Regions from separate parts of the Serratia liquefaciens ATCC 27592 genome, predicted to be linked through region 1. Evidence: riboswitches for the same ligand, from Rfam matches in the RefSeq annotation. Region 1 holds a riboswitch; each other region holds the start of a gene.

Region 1 (4,150 bases):
AGATGCTTTAAATCAAATTCACTATGTTCGCACCATCATTGACAGTTTAACGCAGCAAGCTCAGGAACTGCTAAATCCGGCATAATATAAAAATAAATCTATAAATCACATATTCTCGCTGATGAGCGATCAACGCTCGCCTCATTATCGGGTAAACAACACCGCTTATTAATTATTGGCTGTGAGGGGACTATGTTAACTAAAAAAAGATGGGCATTATTTAGCTTGTTGGTTTTATGTGGAGGGACAATCTATAAATTGCCTTCCCTTAAAGATGCTTTTTATGTTCCGATGCAACAGTATTTTCACTTGAGTAACGGCGAAATAGGCAATGCCATGTCGGTTAACTCGATTGTGACGACCATTGGCTTCTTCTTATCAATCTATTTTTCCGATCGTCTGCCGCGACGTTTTACCATGTCGTTTTCGCTGATTGCTACTGGCTTGCTTGGCATCTACCTGTCCAGCATGCCGGGGTACTGGGGCATACTGTTCGTCTGGGCGCTGTTCGGCGTGACCTGTGACATGCTGAATTGGCCGGTGCTGCTCAAATCGGTGAGTATGCTGGGGGATAATACTCAGCAGGGGCGGTTGTTCGGCTTTTTTGAAACCGGGCGCGGGGTTGTCGACACGGTGGTTGCCTTTTCTGCGCTGGCGCTGTTTACCGCATTTGGTAGCGGCTACCTGGGTTTTAAAGTCGGCATATTGTTTTATTCGGCCATCGCCATTTGCGTAGGGATTATTATTCTGTTGGTGATGAAAGAAAGCCCAGAGGAAAAGTTACCCGCTAAAGAACAAACCCCTGTCAATAAAAAGCCTGGCATGGGCAGCGTATTGAAAAACAAAACGGTATGGCTGATTGCCTTCAGCGTTTTCTGTGTTTACGCGGTGTATTGCGGATTGACGTTCTTTATTCCTTTCCTGAGTCATGTCTATGCGCTGCCGATTGCACTGGTGGGTGCTTACGGGATCATTAATCAATACTGCTTAAAAATGGTGGGTGGACCGATTGGTGGTCTCATTGCCGATAAAGTATTAAAGTCTCCCAGCAAGTATTTATTCTATACCTTTATTATCAGCGCCATTGCGCTGGCGCTATTGATCCTGTTACCGCATGAACAAATGCCGGTTTACTTGGGCATGGCCTGTACGCTGGGATTTGGTGCTGTGATCTTTACCCAGAGAGCGGTGTTCTTTGCCCCCATCGGTGAGGCCGGCATTGACGAAGAACATACCGGTGCGGCTATGGCGCTGGGCAGCTTTATCGGTTATGCCCCGGCGATGTTCTGTTTTAGCCTGTACGGTCATATTCTCGATGCCTTCCCAGGACTGACCGGTTACAAGATTGTTTTCGGGCTGATGGGTATGTTTGCCTGTGCCGGGATCATAGTGTCGGGGCTGTTGGTCAGAAATATCCGCGCACGCGCAAAACTGACCCCGGCAGCTTCTGTCGCCTGAGCCGGGGGCTTTAATGAACGGGCACGGTTTGCGCTGTGCCCTTATTTTATTTTGCCGGGGAATGCAGCAGGTAATATTCTTCCCCGCCGTCATTGCCGGTAGTGATGATTCGCCAACCGTGCTTGTGGTAGAACGCCAGCGCCTTCTCATTCTTCACCAGGCATTTCAGCGAACCGGTGGCGGTAAAGGTCTGTTCTGCCGCTTGTAACAGAGCGCTGCCGACGCCGAGCGGCGGCAGATGCGGATCGACATACAGGTTGTGAATAAAGTTGTCCTGGCGATAAATCGACACAAATCCCAGCCGCTTCCCCTGATCTTCCGCCACCCAAATATCTTCGCCCAGCGTTGAGCGATCGAAATCCTCCAGCCGGTAATCTTCGGTATCGCGCCACGTAAATGCCGCTTTGCGCGAAGCCAGATACAGGGTGCGCAGGAAGGGGCGATCGGCCTCTTGGTATTTTCTTATCTGCATGGCGCCTCCTTTTTATTTTTTGACACTATAGCGCGATTGACCTCACCGGCGGCAACCCCAATAATGACCGTCTTGACTCGGGGTGCCCTGCGCGATGTGCGGTGGCTGAGATTTTACCCGTATTACCTGATCTGGATTATGCCAGCGTAGGGAAGTCTCGGTGCCCCAACCGGTACCCGCCTTCTTGAACGCCGGTTGGGAGGAATATGCTCGCTCGACCTGATGTTTTCCCCGGCGCCCGCGCCGCGGCCTGTTTGACTCAATTTAAACGCCAATCGCCCCTGATCCATTGCCTGACCAACGAAGTGGTGCAGGAACTGACGGCTAACGTCCTGTTGGCGCTCGGCGCTTCGCCGGCGATGGTGGTGGAACCGACCGAAGCGGCGCAATTCAGCCGACTGGCGGATGCGGTGCTGATCAACGTTGGCACCCTCAATGCATCACGCGCTGAATCCATGTTAGCCGCGGTGGAAGCTGCCAACGTGGCACAAACCCCCTGGACGCTGGATCCGGTAGCGGTCGGCGGGTTGGTCTATCGCACCGCGTTTGCCCATCGCTTGTTGGGTGAGAAGCCGGCGGCGATCCGCGGTAACGCTTCTGAAATCATGGCGCTGAGTGGTCTGCAGGCTAACGGACGTGGCGTAGACAGTGCAGACGACTCGCTGGCGGCATTGCCGGCGGCGCGCGAATTGGCGCGCAACAGCGGTGCGGTAGTGGCAGTAACCGGCGTTGTTGATTACATCACCGATGGCCAGCGTGACTGGGCAGTCACCGGCGGCGATGTGCTGATGACGCGGGTGGTCGGTACCGGTTGTGCACTTTCTGCGGTGGTGGCGGCGTTTTGCAGTTTACCGGGCGATCGGCTCGATAACGTGGCGACCGCCTGCCGGGTGATGTCGCTTTGCGGTGAACGGGCCACGCGCCGTGCCGCCGGGCCGGGCAGTTTCACCCCGGCGTTCCTCGACGCACTGTATCAACTGCGCCCGGAGGAACTGCAATGAAACGCATTAACGCACTGACAATTGCCGGGACCGATCCGAGCGGCGGCGCCGGCATTCAGGCCGATCTAAAAGCTTTTTCTGCGTTGGGGGCCTATGGTGCCTCGGTGATTACCGCGCTGGTGGCGCAAAACACCCGTGGTGTGCAGTCGGTCTACAACATAGATCCGGCCTTTGTCGCCGCTCAGCTGGATTCCGTCTTCAGCGACCTGCGTATCGACAGCACCAAGATTGGCATGTTGGCCAACGCCGATATTGTGCAGGCGGTGGCGGAGCGTTTGCGCCATTATCAGCCGTCGTTTGTGGTACTGGATACCGTGATGCTGGCAAAAAGCGGCGATCCGCTGCTGGCGCCGGAGGCGGTGGATTCGATCCGTCGTGAATTGTTGCCGCTGGTGTCGATCATCACGCCGAACCTGCCGGAGGCGGCGGCGCTGCTGGCGTGCGCCCCGGCGGAAAATGAGCGCCAGATGCGCGAGCAGGGCCGGGCGCTCCTGGCGATGGGGTGTCAGGCGGTGTTGATGAAAGGGGGTCACCTTAGCGAAAGCGAAAGTCCGGATTGGCTGTTTACGGCCGAGCAGGAGCTGCGCTTTACCGCGCCGCGCGTGGCGACCCGACATACTCACGGCACCGGCTGTACGCTGTCTGCCGCCCTGGCGGCGCTGCGACCGCGTCACAACGACTGGGCCGGAACGGTCGCTGCCGCCAAGGACTATTTGCAACAGGCCCTGCTGCAGGCGGATACCCTGGAAGTGGGGCACGGTATTGGGCCGGTACATCATTTTCATGCCTGGTGGTAAGTCAACTTTTTGCTACCCTTGTGGTCTGACTAGATCCAGACCCGGCTTGGGCCGGGTGCAACCGAATTTTTTCTAGGGAGAAGGCCATGACAGGACAAAACGCACTTCGCGGCGCCATCTTCGGCGCGTTACTCAGCTTCAGCGTGGGTGGTTTCGCTCAGCAGATCGTCACCACCTCGGACGTGATCCAACAGCCGGGTTACCAGACCAGTTGGCAAAATATGGTCAAAGGGCAGGCTCGCTTGCCGGGTTGGGCGCGCAAGGGGATGGGAACCTCCACGCCGGCGCAGAGCCTGAGCTGGAAAGGGCAGAACTATCTGGTGGGCAATCTGTGCAAGCCGCATGACTGCGCCAACAACTTTATGATAGTGGCGTTTAAGGAAGACAAATCACAGGCCTGGGCCGTGCGCGTTGAGGTGGCG
Region 2 (4,150 bases), 530 kb from region 1:
CTGGCCAGCGTGGCGCCGAGCAGCAGCCCGCAGACGGTATTTTTAAGCATGGTTGTTACCCTTGTTGTTGTGAGGCGATCAATCATTTTCCGGTGCCCAGTCGATCAGGCGCAGCAATAGCGCGTCTACCGTCACCCATAGCAAGACGGTCATCAGCACCAAAATAAACAGCGCGGCAAAGCAGATGTCGGTCTGCATGCGCGCGTTGGCGTTAAGCATGACGTAACCCAGGCCTTCCGCCGAGCCAACCCATTCGCCGATGATGGCGCCGATAGGGGCGACGGCGGCGGCCATCCGCAGCCCGGAACCGAAAGCCGGTAGCGCCGCCATCAGCCGTACGTGACGCAGTTGGGCCCAGGGAGAAGCGCGCAGGGTTCGGGCCAGATCGAGATAATCGTTATTGACCCGCCGCAGCCCATCGAAGAAGGCGGAAGTCACCGGGAAGAAAATCACCAGCACCGCCATCACCACTTTGGCGCTCATGCCAAAGCCGAACCACAGCACCAACAGCGGCGCCAGCGCAAACACCGGTATCGCCTGGCTGGTCAGCACTAGCGGCATCAACCAGCGCTGCAGGCGCGGCGAAAAGATCATGCACAGCGCCAGCGTGGCACCGAGCAAAACCCCGGCCAGCAAACCGCAGGCGATCTCCGAGGCGGTGATCAGCGTGTGATAAGCGAGGTACGCCCGGTTGTCCCACAGCGCCTGTGCCACCGCCGAGGGGGAGGGCAACAGGAAGGCGGGGATGTCGCCCAGCGTGGCCAGTGCCCACAGCAGCAACAGGCCGGCGAACACCGTCAGGCTGCGACGCATCCGCGACAGACGGCTTTCAGAAAGGGTTTTCATCCGGCGGCCCTCACCAGTTGCAGCAGCAACTCGCTCTGGCTTTTCAGCAACTGAGGATTGTCCGGCGCTCGCGGCGGTAAGCCCCCGATAACATGACTGTCGTCCAGCCCCGCCGGATAACGGGACAGCACCAGCAGGCGGTGGCTAAGGCGGCAGGCCTCCATGGGGTCGTGGGTGATCAGCAGCACGGTATGCTGCGCCAGCAGTTCGGCGGCCAGCTGCTGGATCATGGCGCGGGTAATGGTATCCAGCGCGGAGAAGGGTTCATCCATCAACACAATCGGCTGGCGCTCATACAGCGTGCGGGCAATAGCGGCACGTTGACGCATGCCACCGGACAGCGCGGCAGGCAAGCTGCGGCCATAGCCGGTCAAGCCCACGCGTTCCCGCAGATGTTCCGCCCAGGCGCGGTCGACCTTTTCGCCGCGCAGCCGCGCACCGAGGCTAATATTCTCGTCAATTGTCAGCCAGGGATAGAGCAGATCCTTTTGCCCCATATAGGCGATACGCCCGGTTATCGGCAGGCCGTCGCTGCCGATAACCGTACCGGAGGTGGGTTTCGCCAGCCCGGCGATGATCTTCAGCAGGCTGGTCTTCCCCGCGCCGCTGGCGCCGAGCAGGGCAACGAAGCTGCCGCCGGCGATATCGAAATTCAGACCATCGAAAATCACCTGCTGACCAAAGCGCAGGGTCAGATCCCGTACCTGAATACCGGGCCGGGCATTGCCGTGCTGCGTGTCGCCGAGGCTCATTGGGCATTCAACCCCATCTGCCAGAAGGCGGATTCCAGGCGGGTGGCGGTGGTGAAAATCGCCGACAGTTCGTTCAGGCGGCTTGGGGCACCCCGCTGGAGGCCAACGTTTTCCAGCAGGTCGAGGGAGGCTTGTACGCCGCTCAGATAGGCAGGATCACCATAGTTGCGGATCCACGAGGCATAGGGATTGCCTTCCATCACGGTGTTGGGATCGTTGAGCAGGCGCAGGCCGATTTCGGCATAGCCAGCGACGCAGGGCATTAACGCTGCCAGCAGATCCAGGGCATCCCCGGCGTGGCCGATATCGAGCACATAGCGGGTGTAATTGAGGGTTTCCGGCGCTTCGGGTTCGGCGGCTATCTGCGGTTCGCTCAATCCCCAGTCGGCACAATAGGCCAGGTGCAGGGGCAGTTCGGCGACAATCGCATTGAGCGAAGCGGTAGCGGCACGCATTTCCGGCAGGGTGCGCAGTTTGCTGACCAGTAGGGCATAGGCGCGGGCAAAGTGGATCAGGAACAGATAATCCTGCGTCAGGTAGCGGCGAAAAGCGGGTTCCGGCAGCGTACCGGCGGCCAGTTGCTGAATAAAGGGGTGTGCCACATAGTCCTGCCAGTGACCGCCGGCCTGTTGGCGCAGCTTTCCGTAAAGACCGTTATCGAATAAGGGAGTAAACATGGGACCTCCAAAAGTGAGTGGAGATCCGGGCGCGCTGAGGTGAGGTATGAACAGGCAACCGCCGTGAGGGGATTGCCGACCGTCCCTTCGCTGGCATGACCCAGATCAGGTTCAAAGGGTTCGGCTTGCGCCATCTCAGCCCGTAACAGGACACCCCTCGGAGGAGCCTGTTATACGATATTTACTTTTTGATTACAATGCTCAGGCAGTGTGGCGTCGTGGCGTAAAAGGATCCGTTTAGTGCGATCGGCCACGATATTTCTGGCCGGAAGGGGGCGATTTTTGTCACTGTAATCCGGTCATTAATGAATCTAAGGATCACCCCATGAAGAAAATCGGCTTCCTTTCTTTCGGCCACTGGACGCCTTCGTCGCAGTCGGGCACCCGTTCGGCGGCAGACGCGCTGCTGCAATCCATTGATCTTGCCGTGGCGGCAGAAGAGCTGGGGGCGGATGGGGCTTATTTTCGCGTACACCACTTTGCCCGCCAGCTTGCCTCGCCATTCCCGCTGTTGGCGGCCATCGGCGCCAAAACCCAGCGTATTGAGATCGGCACCGGCGTGATCGACATGCGCTATGAAAATCCGCTTTATATGGTTGAAGATGCCTGCGCCGCCGACCTGATTTCCGGCGGGCGGCTGCAACTGGGCATCAGCCGCGGTTCTCCCGAACAGGTGATTGATGGCTGGCGTTATTTTGGTTATACGCCTGCCGAAGGCGAGACCGAAGCCGATATGGCGCGCCGCCATACCGACGTCCTGTTGGAAGCGCTGCGTGGCGAAGGCTTTGCTGAACCTAACCCGCAACCGATGTTCCCGAACCCGCCGGGCTTGCTGCGGGTAGAACCTTTCTCCGCCGGGCTGCGCGATCGCATCTGGTGGGGCGCAAGCTCAAACGCCACGGCGATCTGGGCGGCGAAGCTGGGTATGAATCTGCAAAGCTCTACGCTGAAAAACGACGAAACCGGCGAGCCCTTCCACGTGCAGCAGGCCAAGCAGATCCGCGCTTATCGCGATGCCTGGAAGGCCGCAGGTCATACACGCCAGCCGCGGGTGTCGGTCAGCCGCAGCATCTTTGCGCTGATGAACCAGCAGGATCGCAGCTATTTCGGCAACAGCGGCCAGGACAGCGATCAGGTGGGGTATATCGATCAGCAGACTCGCGCGGTATTCGGCCGTAGCTATGCCGCCGAGCCGGAACTGCTGATCAAGCAGTTGGCGCAGGACGAAGCGATTGCCGAAGCCGATACCTTGCTGCTGACCGTGCCCAACCAGCTGGGCGTTGACTACAACGCCCACGTGATTGAGTCGATCCTGACTCATGTCGCCCCGGCGCTGGGCTGGCGCTGATGAGAGAAACGCTTCTCAAACCGGGAAGCGTTATTGACTTATTTTGTCGATTTTGTATTTTAAGGCCATGCATACATTTCTGATTATCGTCCCCGAAGGGGGCATGCTGTTCGAATCGGCGGGGATCGCCGACATCCTGATGCAGGCCAACCGCTTGCGGCCCGATGATGCGCCGCTCTACCAGATGGCGATAGTCACCACGCAAACCCACCGGGTGGTGCATGGCTCGTCCGGTTTGAATCTGTTGGCCGATCATCGCCTGGCGGATCTCGACCCTGAGGTGGAACGCGATACCATCATCGTTACCGGCAAAGGGGCGACCGAGGAAGAAAGCGCCTTTGTGGTGGATTGGCTCCGCCGTGCGGCCCCCAAAGCGCGGCGCGTGGCCTCCGTTTGCGGTGGGGCGATGCTGCTGGCCGAGGCCGGTCTGCTGGACGGCCGCCGGGCGACCACCCATTGGCGGCTGCTGGAAACCTTGCAGGCCCGTTTCCCCAAAGTGAAGGTCGAAAATGGGCCGATCTACGTGC
Region 3 (4,150 bases), on a different replicon from region 1:
GTGACGCATACAGCATAGAAGGATCCATGTTGCCCTGCAGCGCGACTTTATCCCCTACGCGACGGCGCGCGTCAGCGATGTCGGTCGTCCAGTCAAGACCCAGCGCGTCACAACCGGTGGCCGCCATAGCCTCCAGCCACTGGCCACCACCTTTGGTGAACAGCGTGACCGGCACGCGGCGGCCATCGTTTTCACGTAGCAGCCCATCGACAATCTTATGCATGTAATGCAGAGAGAATTCGCGGTAGTCACGGCCGGTCAGCACGCCGCCCCAGGTATCGAAGACCATCACCGACTGCGCGCCGGCTTTGATCTGGGCGTTGAGATACAAAATGACGCTGTCTGCCAGCTTATCCAGCAGCAGGTGCAGCGTAGCCGGCTCCGCATACATCATTTTTTTCAGCTTGGTGAAGGCCTTGCTGCTGCCGCCTTCCACCATATAGGTCGCCAGGGTCCACGGGCTGCCGGAGAAACCGATCAGCGGCACTTCGCCTTTGAGCTCGCGGCGGATAGTACGCACCGCGTTCATCACATAGCCCAGCTCCACTTCCGGATCGAAGGCCGGCAACTTGTCCACGTCGGCACGACAGGTAATCGGCGAGGAGAAACGCGGGCCTTCGCCGGTTTCGAAATACAGCCCCAGCCCCATAGCATCGGGAATAGTGAGGATGTCGGAGAACAGAATGGCCGCATCCAGCGGGAAGCGGCGCAACGGCTGCAGCGTAACCTCGCAAGCCAGTTCCGCGTTCTTGCACAGCGACATAAAATCACCGGCCTGGGCACGGGTGGCTTTGTACTCCGGCAAATAACGACCGGCCTGACGCATCATCCATACGGGGGTCACATCCACCGGCTGACGCAGCAGCGCGCGCAGGTAACGATCGTTCTTCAACTCATTCATTTATGGGGCTCCCTTATTCATCTGCCGCTATTGTAGCGAGTTATTGCTCGCGGCATAAGGCTACGGTGTCCTCTATCAGGCGACGCGCCACGGTGCCGGGCGGCGGCAAAAGCGGCAACCGATCGTAGCGGTACCAGCCGGCGTTAAGCAGCTCTTTCGGATCGTGACGGATCTCCCCCCGATGGTAATCGGCCATAAAGGCCATCATCAGCGAATGCGGGAATGGCCAGGGTTGCGAGGTGACGTAGCGCAGGTTTTTGATTTCAATATTACTTTCCTCCATTACCTCGCGCGCAGCCGCTTGCTCCAGCGTTTCGCCGACCTCAACAAAACCGGCCAGGACAGTATGAATTCCACCGCGATGGCGCACGTGCTGGGCCAGCAGGATCTCGTCGTCACGTCGAATGGCAACAATCACGCAAGGGGCGATTTGCGGGTAGTAACGCTCGCGGCAATTACCACACAGACAGGCACTCTCCGTGCGACTGAGATGCATCTCATGGCCGCAGTAACCGCAGTAGCGATGGGAACGGTAGAAGTCGGCCAGTTGCACCCCTCGCCCAGCGAGCTGGAACAGTCCACGATCGAGCTCTAGCAGTTGGCGTACCGAGCCCATGTCCTGCGGCATCGCCTGACGCACCAGCCAGACCGGCAGCCCTTCCCATTCACCAATAGCCCTGGCCATCCGCCCCTGCAGGGAGAATGACGCCGCCAAACCACACGGCAATTCACCGTTTGGTAACCAAAGTTTGCTTTCATGGCTGACAATCCACCAGCCATTTTCATTACCCGTTAATGCAAGTTCCATATCGTTGTTGCACAACCTCAGCTTCACTGGCACTCTACAAATCGGCCTTGTAACATTTTAATAACTTACTGTTACGTTTTATTACTTACGGAGTCAAACATGCTCAACCGTTTGGAAAGCCTGACTCAGCGCGTTGGTGGTAGTAATGAATTAGTTGATCAATGGCTTCAGGCTCGCAAGCAATTGCTGGTCGCCTATTGCACCCTCGTGGGTATCAAACCGAATAAAGAAAAGCATACGCCGCTGAATGAAAAAGCGCTGGAGAACTTTTGCCATAATCTGGTGGATTACCTTTCCGCCGGTCATTTTCATATCTATGACAGAATTATCAAGCAAGTGGAAGGCGCATCCAGTCCGAAAATGACGCTGTCGGTAAACATCTACCCCAAACTGTGGGCAAATACCGAACAGATTATGGCATTTCACGATCGCTATACCGAAGTGGATATCGATCAGGATGTGTGCCTGGAACTCCATCAGGCATTGTCGGATATCGGTGAAACCCTGGCGGCACGTTTTACCCTGGAAGATAAGCTGATCCAACTGGCGACCGAAGCCTGGCAGCAAACGATGCCGGATAAAGCGCTGGATCAGGCACGTTAGAATTTTGTAGTTTTTTTTATTCACCCTCCTATACTGGGGGCATCTTGTCGGAGTGCCTAGCGCCTGATTTGTTCATCAAATTGGCCAGGCTGAGACCGTTAATTCGGGATCCGCGGAACCTGATCGGGTTAATACCCGCGAAGGGAACAAGAGTAATCTATCGCCACAGGCAGGTGATCCCAACAGGGATAATCCCGCCCTGTCGGCCAGCATCATTACTCCCTCCGAGCTCCAGACAAGCAACATTCCCAACCCAACACACTGGTAGGAACTTGCTATGTCTAACGTTAAAAAACCCCGTGCCCGTAAAGAGCAACGCGAAGAAGCCCAGCAGTTTATCGATACCCTTCAGGGCGTGTCCTTTCCCAATTCACGCCGGATTTATCTGCAGGGCTCACGCAACGATCTGCAGGTGCCGATGCGTGAAATCCAGCTTAGCCCGACGCTGCTTGGCGGCGACAAAGACAACCCACAGTACCAGCCCAACGAAGCCATTCCGGTATACGACACTGCCGGTCCTTATGGCGATCCGCAATCTGAACTTAATGTGCATACCGGCCTGGTAAAACTGCGTGCAGGCTGGATAGCTGAACGCGGTGATACCGAACTGCTCAATGGCGTCAGTTCCGGCTTTACCCAGCAGCGCCTGGCGGATGAAGGTCTGGATCACCTGCGTTTTGAACATCTGCCGCGGCCGCGCAAGGCGCAACCCGGCAAATGCGTCACCCAGTTGCACTACGCCCGCGCTGGCGTAATCACCCCTGAGATGGAGTTTATCGCCATCCGCGAAAACATGGGCCGCGAGCGTATCCGTGGCGATGTCCTGCGCCAGCAGCATCCAGGGCAAAGTTGGGGCGCCAATCTGCCGGAGAACATCACGCCGGAATTCGTTCGCCAGGAAGTGGCCGCTGGACGCGCCATCATCCCCGCTAATATCAACCATCCCGAATCCGAGCCGATGATCATCGGTCGCAATTTTCTGGTGAAAGTTAACGCCAACATCGGCAACTCGGCGGTGACCTCATCCATCGAAGAGGAGGTCGAAAAACTGGTCTGGTCCACCCGCTGGGGCGCGGATACGGTGATGGACCTGTCCACCGGCCGCTATATCCACGAAACCCGCGAATGGATCCTGCGTAACAGCCCGGTACCGATCGGCACGGTGCCTATCTATCAGGCGCTGGAAAAAGTGAACGGCGTGGCGGAAAACCTGACCTGGGAAATGTTCCGCGATACGTTACTTGAGCAGGCAGAGCAAGGCGTTGACTACTTCACCATCCACGCCGGCGTACTGTTGCGCTATGTACCGATGACCGCCAAGCGCCTGACCGGCATCGTCTCGCGCGGCGGTTCGATCATGGCTAAATGGTGTCTGTCACACCATCAGGAAAACTTCCTGTACCAGCACTTCCGCGAAATCTGCGAAATTTGCGCCGCCTATGACGTCTCACTGTCCCTGGGAGATGGCCTGCGCCCCGGCTCAATTCAGGACGCCAATGATGAAGCGCAGTTCGCCGAACTGCACACGCTGGGCGAACTGACCAAAATTGCCTGGGAATATGACGTGCAGGTGATGATCGAAGGCCCGGGTCATGTACCGATGCAAATGATCCGTCGCAACATGACCGAAGAGTTGGAGCATTGCCACGAAGCGCCGTTCTACACCCTTGGCCCGCTAACCACCGATATCGCCCCGGGCTATGACCACTTCACCTCCGGCATCGGCGCCGCGATGATCGGTTGGTTCGGCTGCGCCATGCTGTGTTACGTCACGCCGAAGGAGCACCTCGGGCTGCCGAACAAAGAAGACGTCAAACAGGGGCTGATCACCTACAAAA

What was found. A riboswitch is a leader RNA that binds a small molecule or an ion and turns the genes downstream of it on or off. The one in region 1 is predicted to bind thiamine pyrophosphate.
Region 2: another riboswitch for thiamine pyrophosphate. It lies ahead of M495_RS15695 (TenA family protein); the one in region 1 lies ahead of thiM (hydroxyethylthiazole kinase).
Region 3: another riboswitch for thiamine pyrophosphate. It lies ahead of thiC (phosphomethylpyrimidine synthase ThiC); the one in region 1 lies ahead of thiM (hydroxyethylthiazole kinase).

Annotation. Positions count from the first base shown of each region.
Region 1 is NC_021741.1:3,854,065-3,858,214, reverse strand. It holds gene M495_RS18075 (sugar phosphate isomerase/epimerase family protein) at 1-85, shown strand, start outside; gene M495_RS18070 (MFS transporter) at 193-1,458, shown strand; gene M495_RS18065 (GNAT family N-acetyltransferase) at 1,505-1,930, opposite strand; TPP riboswitch at 1,999-2,100, shown strand; gene thiM (hydroxyethylthiazole kinase) at 2,137-2,931, shown strand; gene thiD (bifunctional hydroxymethylpyrimidine kinase/phosphomethylpyrimidine kinase) at 2,928-3,728, shown strand; gene M495_RS18050 (inhibitor of vertebrate lysozyme family protein) at 3,815-4,150, shown strand, end outside.
Region 2 is NC_021741.1:3,325,384-3,329,533, reverse strand. It holds gene M495_RS15710 (ABC transporter substrate-binding protein) at 1-50, opposite strand, end outside; gene M495_RS15705 (ABC transporter permease) at 79-846, opposite strand; gene M495_RS15700 (ABC transporter ATP-binding protein) at 843-1,598, opposite strand; gene M495_RS15695 (TenA family protein) at 1,595-2,275, opposite strand; TPP riboswitch at 2,341-2,443, opposite strand; gene M495_RS15690 (LLM class flavin-dependent oxidoreductase) at 2,601-3,623, shown strand; gene M495_RS15685 (GlxA family transcriptional regulator) at 3,691-4,150, shown strand, end outside.
Region 3 is NC_021742.1:8,929-13,078, forward strand. It holds gene hemE (uroporphyrinogen decarboxylase) at 1-901, opposite strand, end outside; gene nudC (NAD(+) diphosphatase) at 942-1,709, opposite strand; gene M495_RS24465 (Rsd/AlgQ family anti-sigma factor) at 1,809-2,312, shown strand; TPP riboswitch at 2,351-2,475, shown strand; gene thiC (phosphomethylpyrimidine synthase ThiC) at 2,590-4,150, shown strand, end outside.